Regions from separate parts of the Bradyrhizobium sp. 159 genome, predicted to be linked through region 1. Evidence: riboswitches for the same ligand, from Rfam matches in the RefSeq annotation. Region 1 holds a riboswitch; each other region holds the start of a gene.

Region 1 (5,715 bases):
AGTCGCGCCGCCGGTTTCGGAATCGTCGAGCGTCGCTTGGCCCCGCGCTGCCATGCCAGACAAACGACGGAAGCTCCCAGCGGTCGAGTCGCCACTGGCTCTCGGAGTAGGGCCTGAGGGCTCGCATAGCTTGAAATTGAGTGGCCCGTTGCTGTCGCAGATGTAGCATGGTCTCAGACCCGGGACAGCACCTTGGGGCAAATTGCCCATCATTTAGCGCGTCTGTCCTTGGCACGGCATTTGAAAGGGATCGCCAATGGCATCGCTCGCCTAAGGAGTCGGAAGGCATGGCTTACAAGATCGTCGCTTCGCAATGCACCGTTTGTGGGGCATGTGAGTTCGAGTGTCCCAACGCGGCGATCAGCCTCAAGCGCGACATTTACGTTATCGATGTCAAAAAGTGCACGGAGTGCGAGGGCCATTCCGACACGCCGCAATGTGCGGTGGTCTGTCCGGTGCCTGACACCTGTGTCCCGTCTAAGACAGCATAAGCAGCCCGCGTCCAGAAGGCTTCACCGCTCGATTTCGCTAACGAAGTAGTAGATGTCGCGCTTGTGGAGGCCGCCGACCGCGTGGGGCGGATCGAGGTCGATCAACATCGTTATGACCTTAAGGCGCCGATCGACTCCGAGAAGCCCTCGAAGGGCTCTGCAGGATATCTAAAGCGACGTCACTTCGAAGCCGAAGAGACGGTCTCGATGCGACGAGATCGGTCCGGAGATCCTGAAGACGTGCGAGAAGCTCGGCATCCGCTTGGCCGTGGTCACCATGCACGCGTGCATGAGCCTAGGGTCATAGCAGGATCCCCGCCGCCCGCGCTCTCGCCGCTTACTCCAGTTTCGCAAGTCAGCGTGCATCCTGAGGTCCGGAACTGTTCCTGCGATGTCGCGCAGGCCAACGTCCAGGCTGCACTACTCGCCAGCGGCGACGGAAACAACGAAGGCGCGCCAAAGTCGCTCAGCACGTAAGTGCTTGGCGCACCGAGGAGATCATCTTGACCAACGCCACGGAGGCGATCGAGCTCGCGGCTCGTCGCGGGGTCCGCCGAACACAGGCAGTCCGACCTGATCATCCGTGCGATCCTGGAGCAATCCCGGCCTTGGCAACCCTAAGGAGCCTCATGGCGCTGTGTTCAAGCGGATGTCGGCCGAGCATGATCGCAACTTCCTCACGGGCGAGTTCGAGAAGCTGCTGACGGAAAAGACCAGGCTTGTCGCGATCACGCAGATGTCGAAGCGCCCAGCGCGTTCGTTCTGCTCGCGTTAGCTCACGACTACGCCAAGAGGGTGTTGAGCGGACGCATTCATAAGCGGAGGCTTCACAGATCCACGCGTTTTTACCAGGCCGGGAGTAAGACCGTTGTGCCCTAACTGGTACAGCTGGCAATCGCTTGGGCAATATCGCGGCAACACTTAGTAGGTTGACGGATCGATCCTCGTGCGTCTAATGCCAGCCGTCGTGGTCTTCGGATTTCGTTTGATCCGGAGCTAAGAGGGAAGCCGGTGCAATGCCGGCGCTGCCCCCGCAACTGTAAGCGGCGAGCCGCTGTCCAACGAAGTCACTGAAGCCATGCGGCTTCGGGAAGGCCGGACAGCAGCGACGACCCGCGAGCCAGGAGACCTGCCTCGACAATATATCGTCCACGGGCGGGGTGTCCCGGTGTGCGCCAAGCAGCTGTCGCTCACGCGATATTCGCTGCATGCGTCCGCCATGGCCTTTGCCCCAATTATGGGGTCTGATCTATGTCTATTCTTTCGCTTCCCGTTGCCACATTGGGGACGTCACGCATCGGCCCACGACGCGAACTCAAGTTCGCGCTCGAGAGCTACTGGGCGGGAAACTCCAGCGAAGCCGAGCTCCTCGAGGCGGGGAGTGGACTTCGTGCCGCTAATTGGGCACGGCAGAAATCCTGCGGTGTGACGGTCATTCCTTCGAATGACTTCTCGCTCTACGATCAGGTGCTCGATACCAGCGTAATGGTCGGAGCCATTCCCGACGTCTACGGCTGGACCGAAGGTGCTGTGTCGCTCAAGACCTACTTCGCCATGGCACGTGGCGCTCAGGACGGTGATCACACTCAGCATGGGCCAGGCGTAGCCGCACAGGAAATGACGAAGTGGTTCGATACCAACTACCACTACATGGTGCCGGAATTTCACCAGGATCAGATCTTTAAGTATTCCTCTCGAAAGCCGATCGAGGAATATGAGGAGGCAAAAAGCCTCGGCTACCAAACGCGCCCCGTCCTAGTTGGCCCAGTCACTTTCCTGAAGCTCGGCAAAAGCGCAAATCCCGCATTCAATCCGCTGTCGCTGCTTGATAGGCTCCTCCCAGTCTATGTCGATGTGCTCCGCGAACTAGCCTCGTGCGGTGCTGAATGGGTTCAGCTCGACGAGCCATGCCTGGTGATGGACATCGACGAAGCGTCGCGGGCGGCTGTCCGCCGGGCCTATGCTCATTTCGCAAAGGTTGTGCCGGCCCTTAAAATCATGCTGGCCACTTATTTCGGCGCTATCGGCGACAATCTTGAAACAGCCCTTGCCTTGCCCGTTGCCGGGCTTCATGTCGATCTGGTTCGGGCACCCGACCAGTTGGACGCAATTGTCGCCACAGCCCGCAGAGATCTCGTGGTCTCGCTAGGCGTGGTTGATGGTCGCAACGTCTGGCGCTCCAATCTTGCGGCGCTGCTCGACCAACTTGCCCCTTTGGTCAAAAAGCTGGGCAGGGACCGTGTTCAGATTGCTCCTTCCTGCTCGCTGCTTCATGTTCCGATCGACATTGAGCTAGAGACCGATCTCGATCCCAATCTGAAGACGTGGCTGGCGTTCTCAGTTCAGAAGTTCAAGGAACTTTCGATATTGGGCAAAGCGCTGGCCGGCCATGCTGCCGAGGTGGCCGATGAACTTGCGCTTTCCGAGGACGCAGCCGTGACCCGCGAAACATCGCCCGAGATCCACAATGCGAATGTCGCCGGACGAATGGCCGCGATCGACGATAGCATGCGTCGCCGTCGCAATGCGTTCACCCAGCGTGCCGACGTCCAGCGGGTCGCGTTCGCATTGCCGATGTTTCCAACGACAACCATCGGGTCCTTCCCGCAAACGGTCGACGTCCGGAATGCGCGTGCGGCTCATGCGCGGGGAGCGCTGAATGACGCGCAGTACGAGCAGCTTCTGAAAGCGGAGACAGCCCGTACCGTGCAGTGGCAGGAAGATATCGGCCTGGACGTGCTCGTACACGGTGAGTTCGAGCGCAATGACATGGTTCAATACTTTGCCGAGCAGCTGTTGGGATTCGCTTTCACCAAGCACGGCTGGGTTCAGTCTTATGGGTCGCGGTACGTTCGTCCGCCTATCCTGTTCGGAGATGTCTCCCGGCCGAAGCCGATGACCGTTGAATGGTGGCGCTTCGCGCAGTCTCTGACTAAGAAACCCGTCAAGGCTATGCTGACCGGACCGGTGACGATCCTGAACTGGTCGTTTGTCCGCGACGACATCTCGCGGAGCGAGACATGCCGTCAGATCGCTCTTGCGATCCGAGATGAGGTGATCGATCTTGAGGCGGCTGGAGCGACCATGATCCAGATCGACGAGGCTGCGTTGCGCGAGGGATTGCCGCTACGCAAATCGCAGTGGAGGAACTATCTCGATTGGGCAGTGGACAGCTTCCGCGTTTGCTCGTCCTCTGTCGCCGACGGAACTCAGATCCATACCCACATGTGCTATTCCGAGTTCAACGAAATCATCGATGCGATCGCAGCAATGGATGCTGACGTCATTTCAATCGAGACGTCCCGTTCTAAGATGGAATTGCTCGAGGCCTTCAAGAGCTACAAATATCCCAATGAGATCGGGCCCGGCGTCTATGACATTCATTCACCGCGCATTCCCGCAGCGGCGGAAATCAAGCAGCTGATTGTGTTGGCGCGGCAGCGAGTTTCCGATCGGCAGCTCTGGATCAATCCCGACTGCGGACTGAAAACTCGAAGCTGGGAGGAGGTGCGTCCCGCGCTCGTCAATATGGTGGCCGCCGCACGCGAGTTGCGGGCTGAGCCATGATGGTGCGGAGCGTTTCGCCAACGCGTTTGTGAATAAGATGCACGCGCTTTGGGGGCTTACGATGTCCTTGCGAGCTCCCAAAGTTCCCAGTGCCTGGGAATGCCGGCCGGCGCCGGCGGAGGCCGTCGCATACAGCCGGCGACAAGCTCGGTTCTCGATCCGACGGCGGACAGCATGCCGGCGATGCCCGATCAGGTCACATATTCCGAACATTATCGCCCGACGCGAAGCACAGCGCTATTTTTCATTTATCCATCGCGTGTGCGTCCCATCACAACAATCTATTTTACGGTCCTTACGGAACGTCATACGAAATTCACGCCCTGGCACGCCCTTCGGGAGAGGTAATCGAGCGTTGTTGGTTTTGGGGACGTGCCAAATGCTGCTGCGCGACGGCAAACTGCCGCTTGTGTTCAGGGCACGGCAGCCAAACCGGATGCGCGCAGGATCCCAGCTCGATCAAGGCACTGCCGTCCCAACCGGACAGCGGGCGAGTGGTGGAAAGTCGTGAAGTTTCCGACAGGGGCGGAAGGCAAACGGCTCCAGATTTCACGCGGAGTGATATCCGTTCCTCCTTGTTTGACGGCGAATGCCCTCGCCGAAAATCGATCGCCGGTAAGTCCTCCCTACCGGCGAAAGCTGGTGCGATGCGCAAAGCAGCGTCCTTCCTGCGTGACTTTCGCCCGGCCTCCGGAGGAGGCCGGTTTTTTTGGTGCGCCAGGCATGGCGCGGACCGCCGTGACTGGCGCGTTCGGCCGGAGTGCTGTCCGTTCGATGACTTGGAGGTCAGAGTCCTTCCTGGGCATCATCAACTTCTTGATGTGCAGCAATTCAAAGAAGTTATGCTCTTTCAGAGTGTTGCGCTGGCTCCGACTGTGTAACAATGGGGTGTAACATTGCTGTTCAGGGTTGTTCGGCCGATGCGCCGGACGGGTCTCGCTTTCCTGCGGGCATTCAGCTGGCTATTCCGCTCGGTGATGATTTCGTTTTTGTGACGCCTAGCGAGAGCGCAGGCCGTTCGATTTCCCCTCCGCACCCCGGACAGAGCCCCCCGAAGCGAAGTCGCGCATGGAGTCGCCGTGGCCAATCTAGAGGGTGTTTGGCAGGCCGTCCGCGATGACGCTCCCATGCATCCGACCCACCGCCAAGCGACAGCCTTAGCAGGCGAACTCTAGCGTCTGGGCGGACAGCGAGAGCCGCGCCCGGAGTGTCGCCATGGTTCACGCGCCCGGTGTCGGCTGGACGCCGGACACTGAGAGTCACGACGAGCAGGAAGCTCACTGGACGGCCGTAACGGAGATGTGGGAGAGGGCCGGCCAAACAATTAGAGAAGCTGCTCGGGCCCATCGTGGACCGCCTCTTGCTGACCAAGGGCATCCGCGGCGTGGACAGCGAATCGCGCGCTCTCTTGCTCACCGCCTTTTGATGGCGCTGAGGGACGCGTTCGCAAGCCGGCACCGCAACGCTGGCGGAGACTATTCGTCCGACCCCAAGGCCGGCCTTTGGCGCCCGTGGAAGCGACCACGGACACGTGCCAAGCGCTTGATGCAACGTGGGCTCGATCCGGGGTGGGCATGGCGGTCGACCTTCAACGGCCGCGGCCCATGGTGGAATGCCGGGGCCAGCCACATGAACGATGCTTATCGCACCGCCTTCT
Region 2 (5,715 bases), on a different contig from region 1:
TGGCGTCACAGGGACGATCCATGCCGCCGATGCCCCGGCCGATCTTCGCGATCGCGCGCAGCTAGAGGCACTGCGGCAGTCTCTGCCGAGAGGCGCGGCGAGCCATGCGAGCCCAGCGCGGCGCACGATCGAGACCGCGCATGCGCTGGGACTCGCGCCCGAGCTGATCCCCGAATTCGGGGAACAGGATTTCGGCGCATGGACCGGCCGTCGGCATGACGAGATCGGCGCGGCCGGGGACGAGGCCTATGCGCAATTCTGGAGCGATCCGGCGCGCGGACGTCCGCCGGGCGGCGAGAGCTTTGCGGATCAGGTCGCGCGCGTCCGGCTTGGGCTCTCGCGGATCGGCGCGGTCTCCGCAACGCTCGTCGTGCATTCCGGCACGATCCGCGCCGCGCTGTGCATCGCGCTGGATCTGACGCCGCACGCCGCCTTGCGCTTCGTGATCGATCCGCTGTCGCTCACCCGGATCGACCGGCTCGCCACTGGGTGGCGCGTCGTCTCCGTCAATCAGCGGATGGCCTGAGCCCGATCAGGCCGGGCGATCCGGCACATTGGCTTGCGCAAAAGTCGCCATCCCGTTGTGGAGCGCGCAAGCCGACCGCACCAGCGGCAACGCGATCGCAGCGCCGGAGCCCTCACCGAGCCGGAGATCGAGGCTGATCAGCGGCTGCACGTTCAGCGCACGCAGCACCAGCCGATGCCCCTGCTCCGCCGATTGATGCGACGGCAGCAGGAACGGCCGGCACGATGGGTTGATCTGCACCGCCACCAGCGCCGCGACCGACACGATGAATCCGTCGATCAATACGGGAAGGCGGCGTTGCGCCGCCGCGATGATAGCGCCGCAGATCGCCGCGATCTCGAGACCGCCGACGGCACACAAGATGTGTTCGGGCGAAGCCCCCGCAATACCGTGGCGCGCAATCGCGGCATCGATCACCCGCGCCTTGTGCGCGCGGCCGGCCGCGTCGATTCCGGTGCCGCTGCCCGCGATTTCCTCGGCGCTGATGCCGAGCAGACTCGCCGCAATGGCCGCCGAGACCGTGGTGTTGCCAATGCCCATCTCGCCGAAGATCACCAGATCAGGCCGGCCGACTTCCGCGCGCGCAACCGCGCGCTGGCCGGCCGCGAAGGCGAATGCCAGTTCCGCCGGCTCAAGTGCAGCTTCCTCGCTGAAATCGCGCGTGCCGCTCCGCGGCTTGTCGGTGACGACGCCCGCCATCTGTTCCTGCGCCAGCGTGCCGGCGTCGACCACCTCCAGGCTGGAGCCAAGCTCACGCGCCAGCACTGAGATCGCGGCGCCACCGGACGCAAAATTCGCCATCATTGCGATGGTCACAGCTTGAGGATAGGCCGACACACCCTGCGCAACGATGCCGTGATCGCCGGCGAAGACGATGATCGGCACGCGCGCGGCGCGAGGAGATTCCGTCGCTTGCAGGCCCGCAAGCTCGATCGCCAGTTGCTCAAGCCGGCCGAGCGCGCCGGTCGGTTTTGTCAACTGCGTCTGCCGCGCGATCGCTGCCTCGCGGTGCATCGCGGAGATTTCGGGACACTCTTGGTAGACCCATTCGGGGAGCATGCAGCCTCGCTTAACGCGTGCGCTTGAGAATGTAGCTGTCCATGATCCAGCCATGCCGCTCGCGCGCTTCCTGCCGAAGTGCGACGATGCGCGGGCCGACTTCGGCCAACGCGCCGGACATGACGATCTGGTTGGGCATGCCGAGATAGGCACCCCACCAGATCTGCAGACTTTCCGGAGCGAGCGACTCGAACGCCGTGCCGCCGTCGAGCATCACCGCGATGGTATCGACTCCTTGTGGCCAGCCGCCTTCGCGCAAGCGCCGCCCCGTCGTGACCAGGAATGGCTCACCGATGTCGTTGAGCGGCAGCGCATGCGCGGCGCACAGCGCCTGGATCGAAGTAATGCCGGGCACGACCTCGATCGTCGGTAACGGATCGAGCCGCCGCGCAATGCGGAGCGAGGAATCGTACAGCGAAGGATCGCCCCAGATCAGCAGCGCGACCTTGCCCTCGCCGTCGAGATGATTTGCGATGGTTTGCGACCAGGTTGCCGCCACCGCATCGTGCCAATCGTCCACGCCCTTTTGGTAGTCCGCCTCAGTCGTGTCCCGCACTGGCAAGTCGAACTCGGCGATGCGCGTGCTCGCGCTGGTGAGCACGTCCGCGCAGATCGTCCGCCTGAGATCCGCCAGATCGGATTTCGCCGGCCCCTTGCGCGGGATCAGGACGATGTCGGCAGCGTTGATGGCACGGGCCGCGGCGCGCGTGAGCTGCCCGGGATCGCCGCAACCGATGCCTATCAGGGAAAGCGTGAGCATCGCGAGCGCGAAGGGCGGCCGCACCGGCCGCCCTTCGCTTGTCTCTCAAGCGCCGTTATGCAGGCGCGGCGTGACGAGGCCGGGCGCAGTGACACCGCGCAGCGACTTCGCCAGCGCCAGCACCGCGAGATCGGCGAGCGGCTCGATCACGATGACCAGCGCATAGGATGCCGCAAACGCCGCGATGTTGGCGAGGTTGGTCGCGCCGAAGCCGGAGCCATAGAGCGCCCAGAACGCCACCCAGGCGACGATGCCGGACTGATAGGCGGTCGAGAGCGCCAGCGCCTGACGGTATTGCAGATCGACGTAAGCCGTGTTGCGCGGAATGATCCGCGTGGCCAACGCCTGAATCGCGAACAGCGGCACCAGGAGCGTGGTGATGTTCATGCCGTATTGCGGCAGGTCGGTCGGCACGAAGAAGACGCCCTGGAGCAGCAGGCCGAACGCAAGGCCGAAGGCGGCGGGCGCAGCACCGAACAGCAGGAACAGCGTCGAGCCGAGGATGAAGTGCACCTCGGAGACGCCGACGGGGAAGTGCGGCAGCACCTGGAAGAAGCTGAAGACGAGGCCGGTGGTGGCGAGCGTGCGCGTCGCGAACGAGCCGATGCCCTGCTCGCGCACGGTGTCGACCGCGAGCTTCAAGGCAACGCCGCCTGCGGCGATGCCGGTTGCGTAACTCAACACGAGCTTGGCGCCCGTCACGATTCCGGGTTCGATATGCATGGCTCAGATCCTTCCTGCCGTCACACCCGACGGCCTTGGCCTCAAAACGTGCAGGGCCGGTCTCCTGGCTCGCGGTTCACTGGGGTTCTCCGGCCTTCCCGAGCCTTGCGGCCCAGTGGCTGATCGGAGCCCCTCACCGCTTACAGTCGCGGGGGCGGCTGGGGATTTGGGCGCCGCAACTGGGTCCGCCCGCCCCCATTCCCGATTATGCTCCGGCGCTTTGCGCCGCGTCGAGCACCATGCCTCTCCTGTGTGCCCCTTTCGCGAGCCGGGCGTCAAGGGGCGAACGGCGGCCGCGGCCATCATGACAGATCGTCTCCTGCCAGCGCCCCGAACAGGATGACGGCGGCGGTGGAAGCGGCGCCGCCGCGCGCAAGCTGCTCGGCAAGCTCGACAATGGTGGTGCGGACCAGCCGCTCGTCGGAACGGCCAAGAGATTCCGCAAACAGCGCCGGCGTATTTGCGGCCAGGCCATGCTCGATCAATTTTGCGGCAAGGGCCGGAAAGGTGCGCCGGCCCATATAAACCACGGTGGTTGCCTCCGGATCTGCCAGCGCCACCCAATTCAGGTTTTGCGGCAGTTCGCCGGTGACGTCAGCCCCGGTCACGAACTGCACCCGCCGCGAGGTGTGGCGCCGGGTCAGGGGGATGCCGGCTTGCGCGGCGGCGACGCAGGCGGATGTGACGCCGGGAATGATCTCGTAGCCGATGCCGGCCTCGCGCAGCGTCTCGAGCTCCTCCTCGAGCCGGCCGAAAATGCCGGCGTCGCCAGACTTCAGCCGCACCACGCGCGCGCCAGTTGCGGCGTAGTCAACCAAAAGGCGGTTGACGTGGTGCTGCTTGGTGGAGGGCCGCCCTGCCCGTTTGCCCACCGCGACGAGATTGGCGCCGGGACGGGCGAGATCGAGGATCGCGCCGGAGGCAAGATCATCATAGAGCACGACGTCGGCCTCGCGCAGCCGTGCAGTCCCCTTCACCGTGAGGAGTTCTGGGTCGCCGGGGCCGGCGGAGACGAAACTGACAAAACCGCTCACCGGTCCTCCGCAATCAGATGGAAGAACGTGCCGGTGGCTTGGCCCCGCCGCGAGCCGGTCTCGGCAATGACCGCGCCGGTTGCATCGTGGACCACGGCCAGCGGCGTGTCGGGCTGGGCGATGATCGTCGAATAATGGAACTCGTGGCCGCGCAGGCGTGCGCCTGCCCGGTGCCCCGGCATCGGCGTGTCCAGTTCGGCGAGACGATAGCCCAGATGCATGCGGCGCTTGGCAAAGCTGGTCTCCAGGCCGAGCAGCCCCGCCATCTCATGGCGCACGCCATCGGCATCGGTCAAAGCAGTTCCTAGCACCATATAGCCTCCGCATTCGCCGTGGACCGGCCGTGTCTCGGCGAAGGACCGCACGCCGCTGCGAAAGCGTGCGTTGGCCGCGATCTTGCCGGCATGAAGCTCGGGATAGCCGCCGGGCAGCCAGCAGACATCGGCGCTCGCGTCGGGCGATTCGTCGGCCAGCGGCGAGAACGGCACGATCTCGGCGCCGGCCGCGCGCCAGGCCTCCAGCATGTGCGGATAGACGAAGGAGAACGCCGCATCGCGGGCGAGCGCAATGCGCTGCCCGGGCGGCGTGACGTTCAAATCATTGCTCGCTGCCTGCGGCGACCAATTGGCGGCCGCCCGCAGCACCGCATCGAGATCGACATGCTCGGCAACGAAGCGCGCGGCCTCGTCGATCAGCTTGCCGATCCCGGTCTGCTCCTCGGCCTGCACCAGGCCGAGATGCCGCTTTGGCAGGCTAATCTCGGCATGGCGTGGCAATACGCCGAACACGGCGATGCCGGCGTCTCTCAGCGCGCGACGCACGAGATCTTCGTGGCGTGGGCTGGCGACACGATTGAGCACGACGCCGGCAAGGCGCACGCCAGGGCGGTAGTCGCGAAGGCCCGCGGCAATCGCTGCCGCGGTCTGCGCTTGGCCAGAGGGATCGATCACCAGCAGCACGGGCCAGCCCAGCATCTCGGCGATGTCTGCGGTGGCGCCGGTGCCGGAGACGCCGCGCGCGGCGACGCCGTCGAACAGGCCCATCGAGCCCTCCGCGAGCACGACGTCGGCATCCGCGCCGCGGCTGACGAGATGCGCGATCGCCCCGCGATCCATTGCCCAGCTATCGATATTGACGGAGGCCCGTCCCGTCGCCGCAGCGTGAAAGGCGGGATCGATATAGTCGGGCCCGCTCTTGAAGCACTGCACGTTCAAGCCGCGATTGCGCCAAGCGCGGGCGAGCGCCAGCGTCAGCGTGGTCTTGCCGACGCCTGAGGCCGGTGCGGAGATGACGAGACCTGCCGCCATCAGGGCGCCTCCGGGAAGCGGGGCTCGGCGCCAACCGGCCGATAGCGGCGATCATAGTCGGCGGCATAGAGGCGGCTCTCGTCAAAATCCGTGGCATTCAGCGTCCTGCCGACCAGGACCAGCCCGGTGCGCTCCATCTCGCTGCCTACAGCCGCATCGAGCGTTGCCAGTGTGGCGCGCACGATGCGCTGGTCCGGCCAGCTCGCGCGCCAGACGATCGCGACCGGGCAGTCTGCGCCGTAATGCGGCGTCAGCTCGGCGATGAGCTTGTCGAGCAGGTGGATCGACAGGTGGATCGCGAGCACC
Region 3 (5,715 bases), on a different contig from region 1:
GATACCGGATCCGAAAGAATTGTCCTGTTCGTAGGACAGTTCCGGATTGAGCAGTGCCCCCGCCTGGATGCGCTGGCCGGCGGCGATCCCGACGTCGCGCTCGGCAGCCGTCAGGCGCGGACTGGTCGCGAGCGCGCGCTGCAGCGCCGCTCCGAGGTTGAGGGTCTGCGAATGCGACACCGCGCAACCAGGGACTGACCAGCAACGCCGTCGCGCACGCGAAACGCGTGACGCACTTTGGAAACATGGTGAAAACCTGACGAAAGACGGATCTAGGGCGCGATGCGCCCAGCGGTCATTTCAGGTCAGGAATTTCGGGGGCGGTGGGTCGATTCCGGGCGGCAGACCGCGCCGAACGACCTGCAGCGTGGGTACCATCTCTATCGGGCGCATCACGGCTACCGCTGCAATCACTGGGGCCGGAACGGAGACGGAGAAGCAGCCGTGACAGTGATGGTCGGCCAAAGCGCCCTTGTCGGAATGGCCGATGCCCTTGTCGGCGAAGGAGACGACAACATTGGGCGACGAATTTGTGACATCCAGATCGCACACGCCGTGAAGCACGCCGGCGATCAGGTAGGTCGCGATCACAAATATGGTCATCGCACCGCGCAGCGAGCGCGGCAGGATACGGCCAAATCTGAAGGAAAGGGTCACTCGGGGTTCCGATCGATCGGGCGATGACCGGTACCATGCACTAGGCCGGGGTGTCGATCCGCAACAGTGTTACATCATTATGATCCGGGAACCGGGGGCTCAAGTCACGGGAGGGAACGCTTGACGGAATAGGCGGCAGCTCTGAGCTCCAGCTGCCTCGCGCACGGCAAGGGTGCCAAATAGTCCGAGAGGCTCGCGCGAAGCGTGGATCGATGCTGCATGCTCCCTCCTGTCGTGTATCGTGTCTGCTTGATGAAGTCGGCGATGCGGTCGGCCACGTCTTCCGCGGAAGAAATGATGTTGACCCGGCCGCCGCTCGAATCGACGGCGGTCCACTCAGGTCGATCCAGCGCCCGATCGTTCTACGTCGACAATGGAAAGCAGTTGCCGCTTTGGAAGGACTTGCCTCATTTCACGTACTGGCTGATCCCGATAGCTGTCGGGGTACCGTTCATCGTTCGTTCACTTCTATGGGCCCCGTTAGCGCGAGCTCGCGGCGGAATTCCCACGTGATTAGGGCAAGAGCGACGGCGCAGCAATTGAGGTCCGGACCCCAACGCCGATCGCGTTATCCTCGCGCGAAAGCCCGTGCACTCATCGGCACACGCAGGAAATCGGCAAACTACCCGCAGCAAGCTCCCTTGCCATTCTCTTGGATCGGTGGGCAAGGCACGGTGCCATAGGAGCAGAACACGCAGCAATTGCCCGATTTAGGCTTCAGCCGGGTGCCGCATCCGCGGCAATCGTAAAAGAATTGGCAAGCGTCGGTCGGCATCGTCTCAATGGATCGATGGCCGCATGACGGGCAAATGAGAGTGGATTCGACGTGCATGCCCTCTAACGTAGCATCGCGCGAGCCAGTTTCCAACGATCATCGCCTGGTTGATCCCGGAGGGCACCTTAACGGCAACGATACGAAGGATACGTGCGGAGCTTTGAACGGCATTGGAGTTGTCACCGACGTCGAACGTAGTGTGCGTCGTGATCGCGACCTCGTCGGCCTGTGCGCAAGCAGTAGACCTCACCACGCTCACCGCTGCAACCAATTCATAAGGGATCGACGCGTGATCTGACATGCCATCTCCCGCGGTGTCGAATCCTCGACTTGGCCTGATGATCGGCGCCACGCGCTGACTTCTGCCGCAGCGAAACATCCAATTGACAGCCGTTTGCAAATAAAACTAGGGTGACAACGACGGTTCTCCTTCGGGAGATCAATAGGGAATACGGTGCGGGGATCCCCCAACGCCGTGGCTGCCCCCGCAACTGTAAGCGGTGAGCCTTCGCCAAACGCCACTGGGCCTGCGGACCTGGGAAGGCGGCGAGAGGTAACGACCCGCGAGCCAGGAGACCTGCCGTCAGTCGTGGTCACACGCGAGCACATTGGGCGGGGTGTCCTGGTGGGTGTTGGGGCTGCCTTCTTCTTGAGGCAGCGGCCAAGCTGCGTTCGCGGTGACGTGCCACGTTATCGCGAGTCTGTTGATGACCTCCCGTACAATCTTCGCGCCGCGGTATCGCCGCGCGATTCTGCGCTCAGCTGCATTCTCCTGCCTGGTTTTGTCGACCGACGGCTGGGCACAGTCCGAAAGGACGGTCCAGACGCTCGACCCCGTTGTGGTGCAGTCGCCGGCAACGTCGCCGAGGGCCCAAAGCACCCGACGCAGTTCTGCGACCGCCAGCGCCGCGCGTTTGCGCCAGCAGCGCAACATAGCTGTCAATACCGGTACACAGGTTGCCGCGCCGACTGGTCCTGTCTTCGCCGCACCGACGCTCAACCTCACCGGCGCGAGCACGGCCGGCAGCCGGCTCGGCCTGACGCGACTGCAGACGCCAGCCAGCGTGGAGGTGATCTCCGCTGAAACCATCGCCGAACGCGGCCAGCAGAACATCCTCGACGCGGTGACGCAAAACGCCACCGGCTTCACGGCGAGCCCGGCACCGGGCAATGGCGGCGTCTCGTTCAATACCCGCGGCTTCACGGGCCTTGGCTCCGTCATGACGCTGTATGACGGCACCCAGCTCTATATCGGCGCCGGGACGGTGGCCTTTCCGTTCGACACCTGGTCGACCGAGCGCATCGAGGTGCTGCGCGGCCCTGCGTCGGTGATGTACGGCGCGGGCGCGGTCGGCGGCGCCATCAACGTGGTTTCAAAACTGCCATTGTGGGTCCCTCGCAATCAGGCCGAGATGTCGCTGGACAGCAACATGACCCGGCGAATTGCGGTGGACAGTGGCGGTCCGGTCAGCAAGGACGTCGCCTATCGGATCACCGCCTCCGGCAACATGTCGGATGGCTGGGTCGATCGCGACGACACCTCGAACGTCGCGCTTCATGCCGTGATCCAGATCAAGCAGAACGACGACGTCACCTGGACACTGTCCACGGACTACGGTGACCGCAACCCGTCGCGCTACTTCGGCACGCCGCTGATCAACGGCAGGCTCGATGAATCTCTCCGCTTCTAGAATTACAACGTCAGCGACAGCCACATCCGCTACCAGGATAGCTGGAACCAGGTGAAAACTGAATGGCAGGTGGCCGATGGAATTTCGGTTCAGAACACGCTTTACTATCTGAACTCCAAGCGACATTGGAAGGACGTCCAAGCTACGCCTATAACCCCGCCACCGGCCTGATCAACCGCAGCAGCTATATCGAGATTTTTCACGATCAGCAGCAGGTCGGCAATCGCATGGATGCGAAATTCCGCGGACATGTCCTTGGCATGGCCAATGAGTTCGTCGCAGGTTTCGACGTCAACAGCATCAATTTTACCTACACCAACAATTCACCTTACGGCGGCTCGTCGTCCGTCAACCCATTCAGTTTCGCTCCAGGCGTATTCAACAGCCCGAACCCCACAGTTCCCGGCTATGGCAGCGTAACCAACCAGTACGCGCTGTTTGCCGAGAACAGGCTGTCGGTCACCGAGCAACTGTCCTTGATTGCCGGCATACGTCAGGATGAACCGACAATCGCGCGCACCGACTATGTCTCGCCCGCCAACAGCTTCGAGAAATCGTTCTCTTCGACGACCTGGCGCGCCGGCGCCGTCTATGCACCGGTCAAGGATCTCGCTTTCTATGCCCAATATGCCACCGCGGCCGACCCGGTCGGAGGGCTCGTCTCACTGTCCTCCGCAAACAAGAACTTCGACCTGGCGACCGGCAAGCAGGTCGAAATCGGTGTCAAGCAATCGTTCTGGGGCGGCCGCGGCGAATGGACCCTGGCCGGCTATGAGATCGTGAAGAACAACCTGCTGGCACGCGATCCCAACATTCCGTCGCTGACCGTCCAGGTCGGCCAGCAGTCATCGCGCGGCGTCGAAGCGTCAGTCGGTTTCCTGCTCGATCATTGCTTGCGCATAGATGCCAATACCGCCTTCCTGCGCGCGAAATACGATGACTTCGTGCAGGCGGTGGGCGGCGGAAGCGTGAACTATGCCGGCAACGTACCGGTCAATGTGCCGCAGAACGTCTCCAATATCTGGGCGACCTGGGCCTTCGCACCGAACTGGTCGGCCAACGCAGGCGTGCAGATCGTCGGCAAGACCTATGCCGACAACGCCAACACGGTGACGCGCCCGGCCTACAACATTGTCAATGCCGGCGTGCAGTGGAAGCCCGACCTCAACACCACCGTGTCGTTCCGCATCTACAATCTCTTCGACGAGATCTACACGACGTCGGGCGGCACTACTCAGTGGCTGCTCGGCATGCCACGCACGGCGCAGCTCGCGGTCAACGTGAAGTTCTGAGCGTGTCACGGACCCTCAAACGCACACTCCGGCGGTGGCTGTACATCGGCCACCGCTGGGTCGGTATCGTCACCTGCCTGTTCTTCGCCATGTGGTTCATCTCCGGCGTGGTGATGATGTACGTGGCTTTTCCCGGCCTTTCCGACAAGGAAAGGCTGGCAGCGCTCCCTGATGTCCAATGGGAGAAGGTGGCGCTGTCGCCGGACGACGTGATGAAAGCCGCAGGCGCGACGCGCTATCCGCGCGACCTCCGGCTTTCGATGCTGGCCGACGAGCCGGTGTATCGGATCACCGGCTGGGACGGCAAGCGACAGGCGATCTCTGCAGCCGATGGCCGGATCATCACCGGCGTCTCCGAACAGCAGGCGCTCGCGGTCGCACAACATCATCCCGCGAGCAGATCACCGCAACTCGAAGACATCATCGATCGCGACCAATGGAGCGTAACGGCCCGTTACGATCCGCTGCGGCCGCTTTACCTCATTGCGCTCGGCGACGATGCGGGTACCAGGCTCTATGTCTCCTCGCGCTCCGGCGAGATCGCGCTCGACACCAACCACACCGAACGGGTCTGGAACTGCCTCGGCTCGATCCCGCACTGGATCTATCCGACCGTGCTGCGCAAAGATGGGCCGCTGTGGCGGCTGGTCGTGCTCTGGATCTCCGGTATCTGCCTGATCATCGGCGTCACCGGCATCTGGATCGGGATCCTTCGCGTACGCCTGAAGCGGCGCTATGCCAGCGGCAGGATCACGCCTTATCGTGGCTGGATGGCCTGGCACCACGTCACCGGCCTGATCGCGGGTATCTTCGTGCTGACCTGGACGTTCTCCGGTTGGCTTTCGCTCAATCCCGGCGAATATTTCGCAAGCCGCAACATGACGCGCGAGGTGCTGCAACGCTATGCTGGCCATGATACGCCGACGATTGCGACGAAGCTGCCAACACCGCAATCCGCCGCCGTCGAAGTGCGCTTTGTCTGGCTTAATGGCAGCCCGATGATGATCGCCGCATCGCGTGATGGCACGCAAAGACCGCTGGATGTGACGTCGGGCCAATTCGCAACGCTTCCGCAGGATCGCCTCTGGACTGCCGCAACAAAATTGCTGCCGCAAGCGCGCGTCGTGGAACGGTCAATCCTGAGGGAATACGATGCCTATTGGTATGCCCATCATCAGGACCGCGAATTGCCGGTGCTGCGCGCCGTGTTTGATGATGACGCGAAAACATGGTTTCACATCAGCCCCGTCACGGGCGACATCGTTGGCCGCGTGGACAGCGGCCGTCGCACATATCGATG
Region 4 (5,715 bases), on a different contig from region 1:
GATCGGCCGGGTCCTGGCCGATGTCCCTTGGCGTCGCGGTCTCCTCAAGACCGCGGCTCTCGCGGAAAACGACGTGCATCAGGTTGCTAGCCCTGACCTGATCGCGGCCTCGTCAATATCGCCGTGCTCGCCAATCACGACGAGTTTCGATTGCCTGACACCTGCGCCCCAGGGCTTGTCGAACTGGTGGCGCACACGCTCGCCGACCGCCTGCAGCAAGAGGCGCATCGGCTTGCCCGCGATTGCGATATAGCCTTTGACGCGCAGCACGTTCTGCTCGCGCGCTAGGCGCTGAACGGAGGCGACCAGCGCATCGATATCGGCAACTTCCGGCAGGTCGATCACGACGGAGGCAAAATCGTCATGCTCATGCTCCTCCTCGCCGTCGTGATGCGAGGGACGCGCGGCAAGATCGCTCTCGGCGGCGGCGCCGAGACCGAGGATGACGCGCGCATCGATCGCGCCGTCGGTGATGGGAAGCATCGGCACGCGGCGCGGCATCTCGGCGGTGATCGCCGCCTTGGCGGCTTCTATCCCTGAGCTGCCGGCAAGATCGGCCTTGGTCAGCAGCACGATGTCGGCGCAGGCGATCTGGTCCTCGAACACTTCCGACAGCGGCGTCTCGTGGTCGAGATTGTCGTCCGCCGCGCGCTGCGCTTCGACTGCAATCGGGTCCGGCGCGAAGCGGCCAGCAGCGACAGCCTCTGCATCGGCCAGCGCAATCACGCCATCGACAGTGATGCGCGAGCGGATCTCCGGCCAGTCAAAGGCCTTCAGCAGCGGTTTTGGCAACGCCAGGCCCGAGGTCTCGATCAGGATGTGATCGGGCTTCACGGGGCGTGCCAGCAATTGCTCCATGGCCGGAATGAAATCGTCAGCGACGGTGCAGCAGATGCAGCCATTGGCGAGCTCGATGATGTTCTCCTCCGGGCAATTGGCAGCAGCGCACGACTTCAAAATCTCGCCGTCGACGCCCTCGCTGCCGAACTCGTTGACGAGCACGGCGAGCTTCTTGCCGCCGGCATTGGCGAGCAGATGCTGGATCAGCGTCGTCTTGCCGGAGCCGAGAAAACCGGTGATCACAGTGACCGGGACTTTTGCGAGCGAATTCATTCGGCGGCCTCCGGCACGACGGCAAGGGGGGGAATGCGGGCAAGCGACTGCTTGCGGAAGATTTCGGGACGGCTGCGCCAGGGCACGAGGCCGTCGGGCGCGGCCGCATACGCCGCAGCGCCCGCGACCACGTCGCGCGCATTCGTCTCCGACAGGCGGCCATAGACATAGGACCAGCGACCCGGCGCACTCAGCGCGACCGAGCAGCCCTGGCTACAGGCAGAGAGGCATTCGACCGGAACCACATTGACGCCGTCGGGCACGCCGGCGTCCAGGATCGCGCCATGCAACCGCTTGCCCGGCGTGACGTCGCCTTCGCCAAGCGTCTCGCCGGCACGGCAGGTAATGCAGACGTGAAGTGTGACCGTCATCGCCTCTTCCAGAATAACAGCGGGAGGCGAAGAGGCGCACGGACCATTGTGAGAGGCCCGTTTCCCCGTCGCGGAACACCCCGTCCGCCGGTCCAAAATCGTCCGCGCTGGCAGGTCTCCCGGCTTGCGGAGCAGGGCTTTTGCCCTTCGATCCCCGCCTTCCCGATCCCGTTAGGGGTCAGTGGCTTCGGGCATCTCTCCGGTCACGGTCGCGGGGGCGGCTGCATTTTGGACCCAAATCTTGCCAATTCGGACCCTATCGCATTCCCTCTTCGCCTGTCATAGGACAGGAACCAGCGCAGACCCACCATTTGCCGGTGGCCGCCACTTGTCAAGCCGAAGGACCGGATACGATGACGCCTGAACCGGATATCCAAACGGGCGAGGAAACCGACGCCCGCCACGCCGCGAAAATGGCAAAGAAGAAGGCCGCCCGCGACGAGATCATGGCGACCAAGAGCGGCGAAAAAGGCCTCGTTATCGTCCACACCGGCGCCGGCAAAGGCAAGTCGTCCTCGGCCTTCGGCATGATCGTCCGCTGCGTCGCCCATGGCTTGCCCTGCGCGGTGGTGCAGTTCATCAAGGGCGCCTGGGACACCGGCGAGCGCCGCCTGCTCACTGGCCATTTCGGCGACCTCTGCCAATTCCACGCCATGGGCGAAGGTTTCACCTGGGAGACGCAGGACCGCGCCCGCGACATCGCCGCCGCGCGCGCCGGCTGGGACAAGGCCAAGGAGCTGATTCGCGATCCTGCCTTGCGCATGGTCGTGCTCGACGAGATCAACATCGCGCTGCGCTATGACTATCTCGACATCGCCGAGGTGGTCGAATTCCTGACGACGCAAAAGCCGCCGATGACGCATGTCGTGCTCACCGGGCGCAACGCAAAGGACGAATTGATCGAGATCGCCGATCTCGTTACCGAGATGACGCTGGTCAAGCATCCCTTCCGGTCCGGCATCAAGGCGCAAGCCGGCGTCGAGTTCTGATACGATCTCGCCATGGCGCGCGCGCTGATGATCCAGGGGGCCGGCTCGGACGTGGGCAAGTCGCTCATCGTCGCGGGCCTTGCGCGCGCCTTCATGCGGCGCGGCCTGCGCGTGCTCCCTTTTAAGCCGCAGAACATGTCGAACAATGCCGCCGTCACCGTCGACGGCGGCGAGATCGGCCGCGCCCAGGCGCTTCAGGCGCTCGCCGCTCGCGTCGAGCCGCACACCGACATGAACCCGGTGCTGCTCAAGCCGGAGACCGATGTCGGCGCGCAGGTCATCGTCCATGGCAAGCGCATCGCAACGGTGCGTGCGCGCGATTATGCGGCGATGAAGCCCTCGCTGATGGGCGCCGTGCTGGAGAGTTTCGCGCGCTTGAAGACGCGCGCCGATCTGGTGCTGGTCGAAGGCGCGGGCAGCCCGGCCGAGGTGAATTTGCGAAAGGCCGACATCGCCAATATGGGCTTTGCGCGCAAGGCCAACGTGCCGGTCGTGCTGGTCGGCGACATCGACCGCGGCGGCGTCATCGCCCAGCTTGTCGGCATCAGGACGGTCATCGACCCTGACGATGCCGCGATGATCCAGGGCTTCGTCATCAACAAGTTCCGCGGCGACCCCACGCTGTTCGATGACGGCTACCGGCTGATCGAAGCGAAAACCGCATGGCGCGGCTTTGGCGTGCTGCCCTGGTTCGCGCGCGCCGGCGAGCTGCCGGCCGAGGACGCGCTGGGCCTGCGCGACGCGCGCAAGCCGGGCCAATGCAAGATCGCCTGCCTCGCCCTGTCGCGGATCGCCAATTTCGACGATCTCGATCCGCTCAAGCTCGAACCCGGCGTCGATCTCGTCATGGTGCGTCCGGGCGAAGCAATCCCCGGCGATGTGAGGCTGGTCATCATCCCCGGTTCAAAATCCACTCGTGGCGATCTCGCCTTCCTGCGAGCACAGGGCTGGGACATTGATCTCGTGGCGCATCACCGCCGGGGCGGCCATGTGCTCGGGCTCTGCGGCGGCTATCAAATGCTCGGACACAGCGTTGCCGACCCTGACGGCATCGAGGGACCTGCGGGCGACACGCCGGGTCTCGGGCTGCTCGACGTGACAACGGTGATGAGGCCGCAGAAGACGCTGACACGCGTCTCCGCCTTGCACGCCGCCACCGACCAGGCGATCGAGGCCTACGAGATCCACATCGGCCACACCGACGGGCCCGATCGCGCGCGGCCATTTGCGAAACTGAACGGCAAGCCGGAAGGCGCGATCTCGCGCGATGGCCGCGTCCAGGGCAGCTATCTGCACGGCCTGTTCACGTCGGATGATTTCCGCAAGGCATATCTGGCAAAGCTCGATATTCCCGCGGGTAACGAGCCCTATCATGCCAGGATCGAGAGCGCGCTCGATGCCCTCGCCGATCACATCGAAAGGCATCTCGACGTCGAAGGCCTGCTCGCGTTAGCCCGCTAGCACCTCGGCAAGGCGCGTCCATTCGGATTCGCTGCCGGGAAGCCCGAGGCGCAGCCATGCCGGCTCTCGCGCGAAAACGCGCGACCAGATCTGGGCGCGCGCGAGCTTTTCCTGCGCGGCCAGCGCGTTAGGTGTCTGGTAAAGACGAAACAACGGCGTGCCGCCGATAAGCGTCCAGCCTTGCGACTGCGCCATGGCGTCGAGCCGAACACAGTCGCGTGCGAGCCGCGCTGAGGTAGCCTCAGCCCAGGCATCGTCGCGCAAGGCGCGGCAACCGATCGCGATCGCCGCTCCCGAGACCGGCCATGGACCCGACATCGACGCAAGCTTGCCGATATCCGCCGCATTGCCAATTGCGAAGCCAAGCCGAAGGCCGGCAAGGCCATAAAACTTTCCGAACGAGCGCAGGATCAACAGCCGCGGCCGATCGACTTCCGAAGCAAGCGACAGCTGCGGGACGGCGTCGGCAAAGCTCTCGTCGATCACGAGATGGCCGACGCGCGGCAGCAGTGCCAGCAAGTCCTTGGGCGAATGGCGGCGGCCATCGGGATTGTTGGGATTGACGACGATCGCGAGGTCTGCGCCGGCCAACGCGTCAAATTCGCCGACCTCCAGGACATCCCAGCCCGCGGCCGACAGGACCCCGGCATATTCATTGTAGGTCGGCGCGAGGATGCGCGCGCGGCCAGGCGCCGCGAGCTGCGGCAGCAGTTGAATGGCGGCCTGTGCACCGCCCATCGCAACAACAGGTGCGCTCGTGCGATAGGCGTGCTGCGCGGCTTGATGCAAGGCATCGATTTCGGCGCGCGACGGCAACGCGCTCCAGGCGCGCGCGCTCACCTCGCCTACCGGATAAGGCAGCCGGTTGATCCCTGTCGAGAGGTCGATCCAATCCTCTGCGCGTCCGCCAAAACGCTGCTGTGCCAGATCGAGATTTCCACCGTGCTCGCGCATGCCCCGTTCTTTCACGCGAAGGCCAGGACCGCAAGCACCGCGGCGAGAAGCAGCATGGACCTGCGATAGACCGTCAATCCATGATTGATGTCCGCAGCGAGCGGATCGCGCGCGCCCTCGTTGAGCCAGGGCTCGTTCGTGACGCTACCGTGATAGATGCGTGGGCCGCTGAGCCGCACACCGAGCGCGCCAGCCATGGCCGCTTCCGGCCAGCCAGCGTTAGGCGAGCGGTGGCGGCGGGCATCGCGGGTCATGCACGACAGCGCCTCCGATCGCCGCGACGCCAGCAGCACGAAGAGGAAGCCGGTCACGCGCGCCGGAACGAAATTGGCGACATCGTCGATGCGCGCTGCGGCCCAGCCGAACGCTTCGTGCCGCTCGCTGCGATGTCCGATCATGGAGTCGAGTGTGTTGATCGCCTTGTAGCCGAAGATGCCGGGCAGGCCGAACAGCGCGCCCCAGAACACCGGCGCCACGACGGCGTCGGAGGCGTTCTCGGCGAGGCTCTCGATTGCCGCGCGCGCGATACCGGCCTCATCGAGCGCCGCGGGATCGCGGCCGACGATCCGCGAGACCGCGTCGCGCGCGGCGGCGATGTCGCCGGCCTGCAAGGGCGTCGCGACAGCCGCGACATGGTCATGCAGCGAGCGCAGCGCGACCAGGGGCCAGGCCAGGACGCCGACCAGCGCGATCTGAATCCAGCCCCAGGGAAGCACGGACTGAAGCATCCAGCCGAGCGCGATTGAGACCGCGATCACCGCGAGCGCTCCGGCAACGCCGGCGGCGCGGCGAAACGCCGGCGGGTCAGACGCGCGATTCCAGGCGGT

The links. Region 1 has a riboswitch for cobalamin ahead of metE (5-methyltetrahydropteroyltriglutamate--homocysteine S-methyltransferase). Riboswitches for the same ligand answer to the same signal wherever they lie in the genome.
Region 2: another riboswitch for cobalamin. It lies ahead of IVA96_RS03310 (energy-coupling factor ABC transporter permease); the one in region 1 lies ahead of metE (5-methyltetrahydropteroyltriglutamate--homocysteine S-methyltransferase).
Region 3: another riboswitch for cobalamin. It lies ahead of IVA96_RS20320 (TonB-dependent receptor plug domain-containing protein); the one in region 1 lies ahead of metE (5-methyltetrahydropteroyltriglutamate--homocysteine S-methyltransferase).
Region 4: another riboswitch for cobalamin. It lies ahead of IVA96_RS03375 (DUF1636 domain-containing protein); the one in region 1 lies ahead of metE (5-methyltetrahydropteroyltriglutamate--homocysteine S-methyltransferase).

Annotation. Positions count from the first base shown of each region.
Region 1 is NZ_JADPKE010000081.1:19,868-25,582, forward strand. It holds gene IVA96_RS21645 (4Fe-4S binding protein) at 288-491, shown strand; gene IVA96_RS21650 (hypothetical protein) at 1,129-1,266, shown strand; cobalamin riboswitch at 1,443-1,643, shown strand; gene metE (5-methyltetrahydropteroyltriglutamate--homocysteine S-methyltransferase) at 1,743-4,058, shown strand.
Region 2 is NZ_JADPKE010000018.1:194,092-199,806, forward strand. It holds gene IVA96_RS03295 (histidine phosphatase family protein) at 1-526, shown strand, start outside; gene cobT (nicotinate-nucleotide--dimethylbenzimidazole phosphoribosyltransferase) at 533-1,585, opposite strand; gene cobF (precorrin-6A synthase (deacetylating)) at 1,596-2,345, opposite strand; gene IVA96_RS03310 (energy-coupling factor ABC transporter permease) at 2,391-3,068, opposite strand; cobalamin riboswitch at 3,105-3,325, opposite strand; gene cobA (uroporphyrinogen-III C-methyltransferase) at 3,371-4,102, opposite strand; gene IVA96_RS03320 (cobyrinate a,c-diamide synthase) at 4,099-5,409, opposite strand; gene cobM (precorrin-4 C(11)-methyltransferase) at 5,409-5,715, opposite strand, start outside.
Region 3 is NZ_JADPKE010000072.1:25,229-30,943, reverse strand. It holds partial or broken gene ihpA (divalent metal ion exporter subunit IhpA) at 1-247, opposite strand, end outside; gene IVA96_RS20330 (hypothetical protein) at 301-657, opposite strand; gene IVA96_RS20325 (GDCCVxC domain-containing (seleno)protein) at 1,280-1,489, opposite strand; cobalamin riboswitch at 1,837-2,032, shown strand; gene IVA96_RS20320 (TonB-dependent receptor plug domain-containing protein) at 2,140-3,123, shown strand; gene IVA96_RS20315 (TonB-dependent receptor) at 3,249-4,415, shown strand; gene IVA96_RS20310 (PepSY domain-containing protein) at 4,418-5,715, shown strand, end outside.
Region 4 is NZ_JADPKE010000018.1:208,970-214,684, forward strand. It holds gene cobN (cobaltochelatase subunit CobN) at 1-79, opposite strand, end outside; gene cobW (cobalamin biosynthesis protein CobW) at 79-1,113, opposite strand; gene IVA96_RS03375 (DUF1636 domain-containing protein) at 1,110-1,484, opposite strand; cobalamin riboswitch at 1,576-1,797, opposite strand; gene cobO (cob(I)yrinic acid a,c-diamide adenosyltransferase) at 1,838-2,473, shown strand; gene IVA96_RS03385 (cobyric acid synthase) at 2,486-3,934, shown strand; gene cobD (threonine-phosphate decarboxylase CobD) at 3,923-4,888, opposite strand; gene cbiB (adenosylcobinamide-phosphate synthase CbiB) at 4,900-5,715, opposite strand, start outside.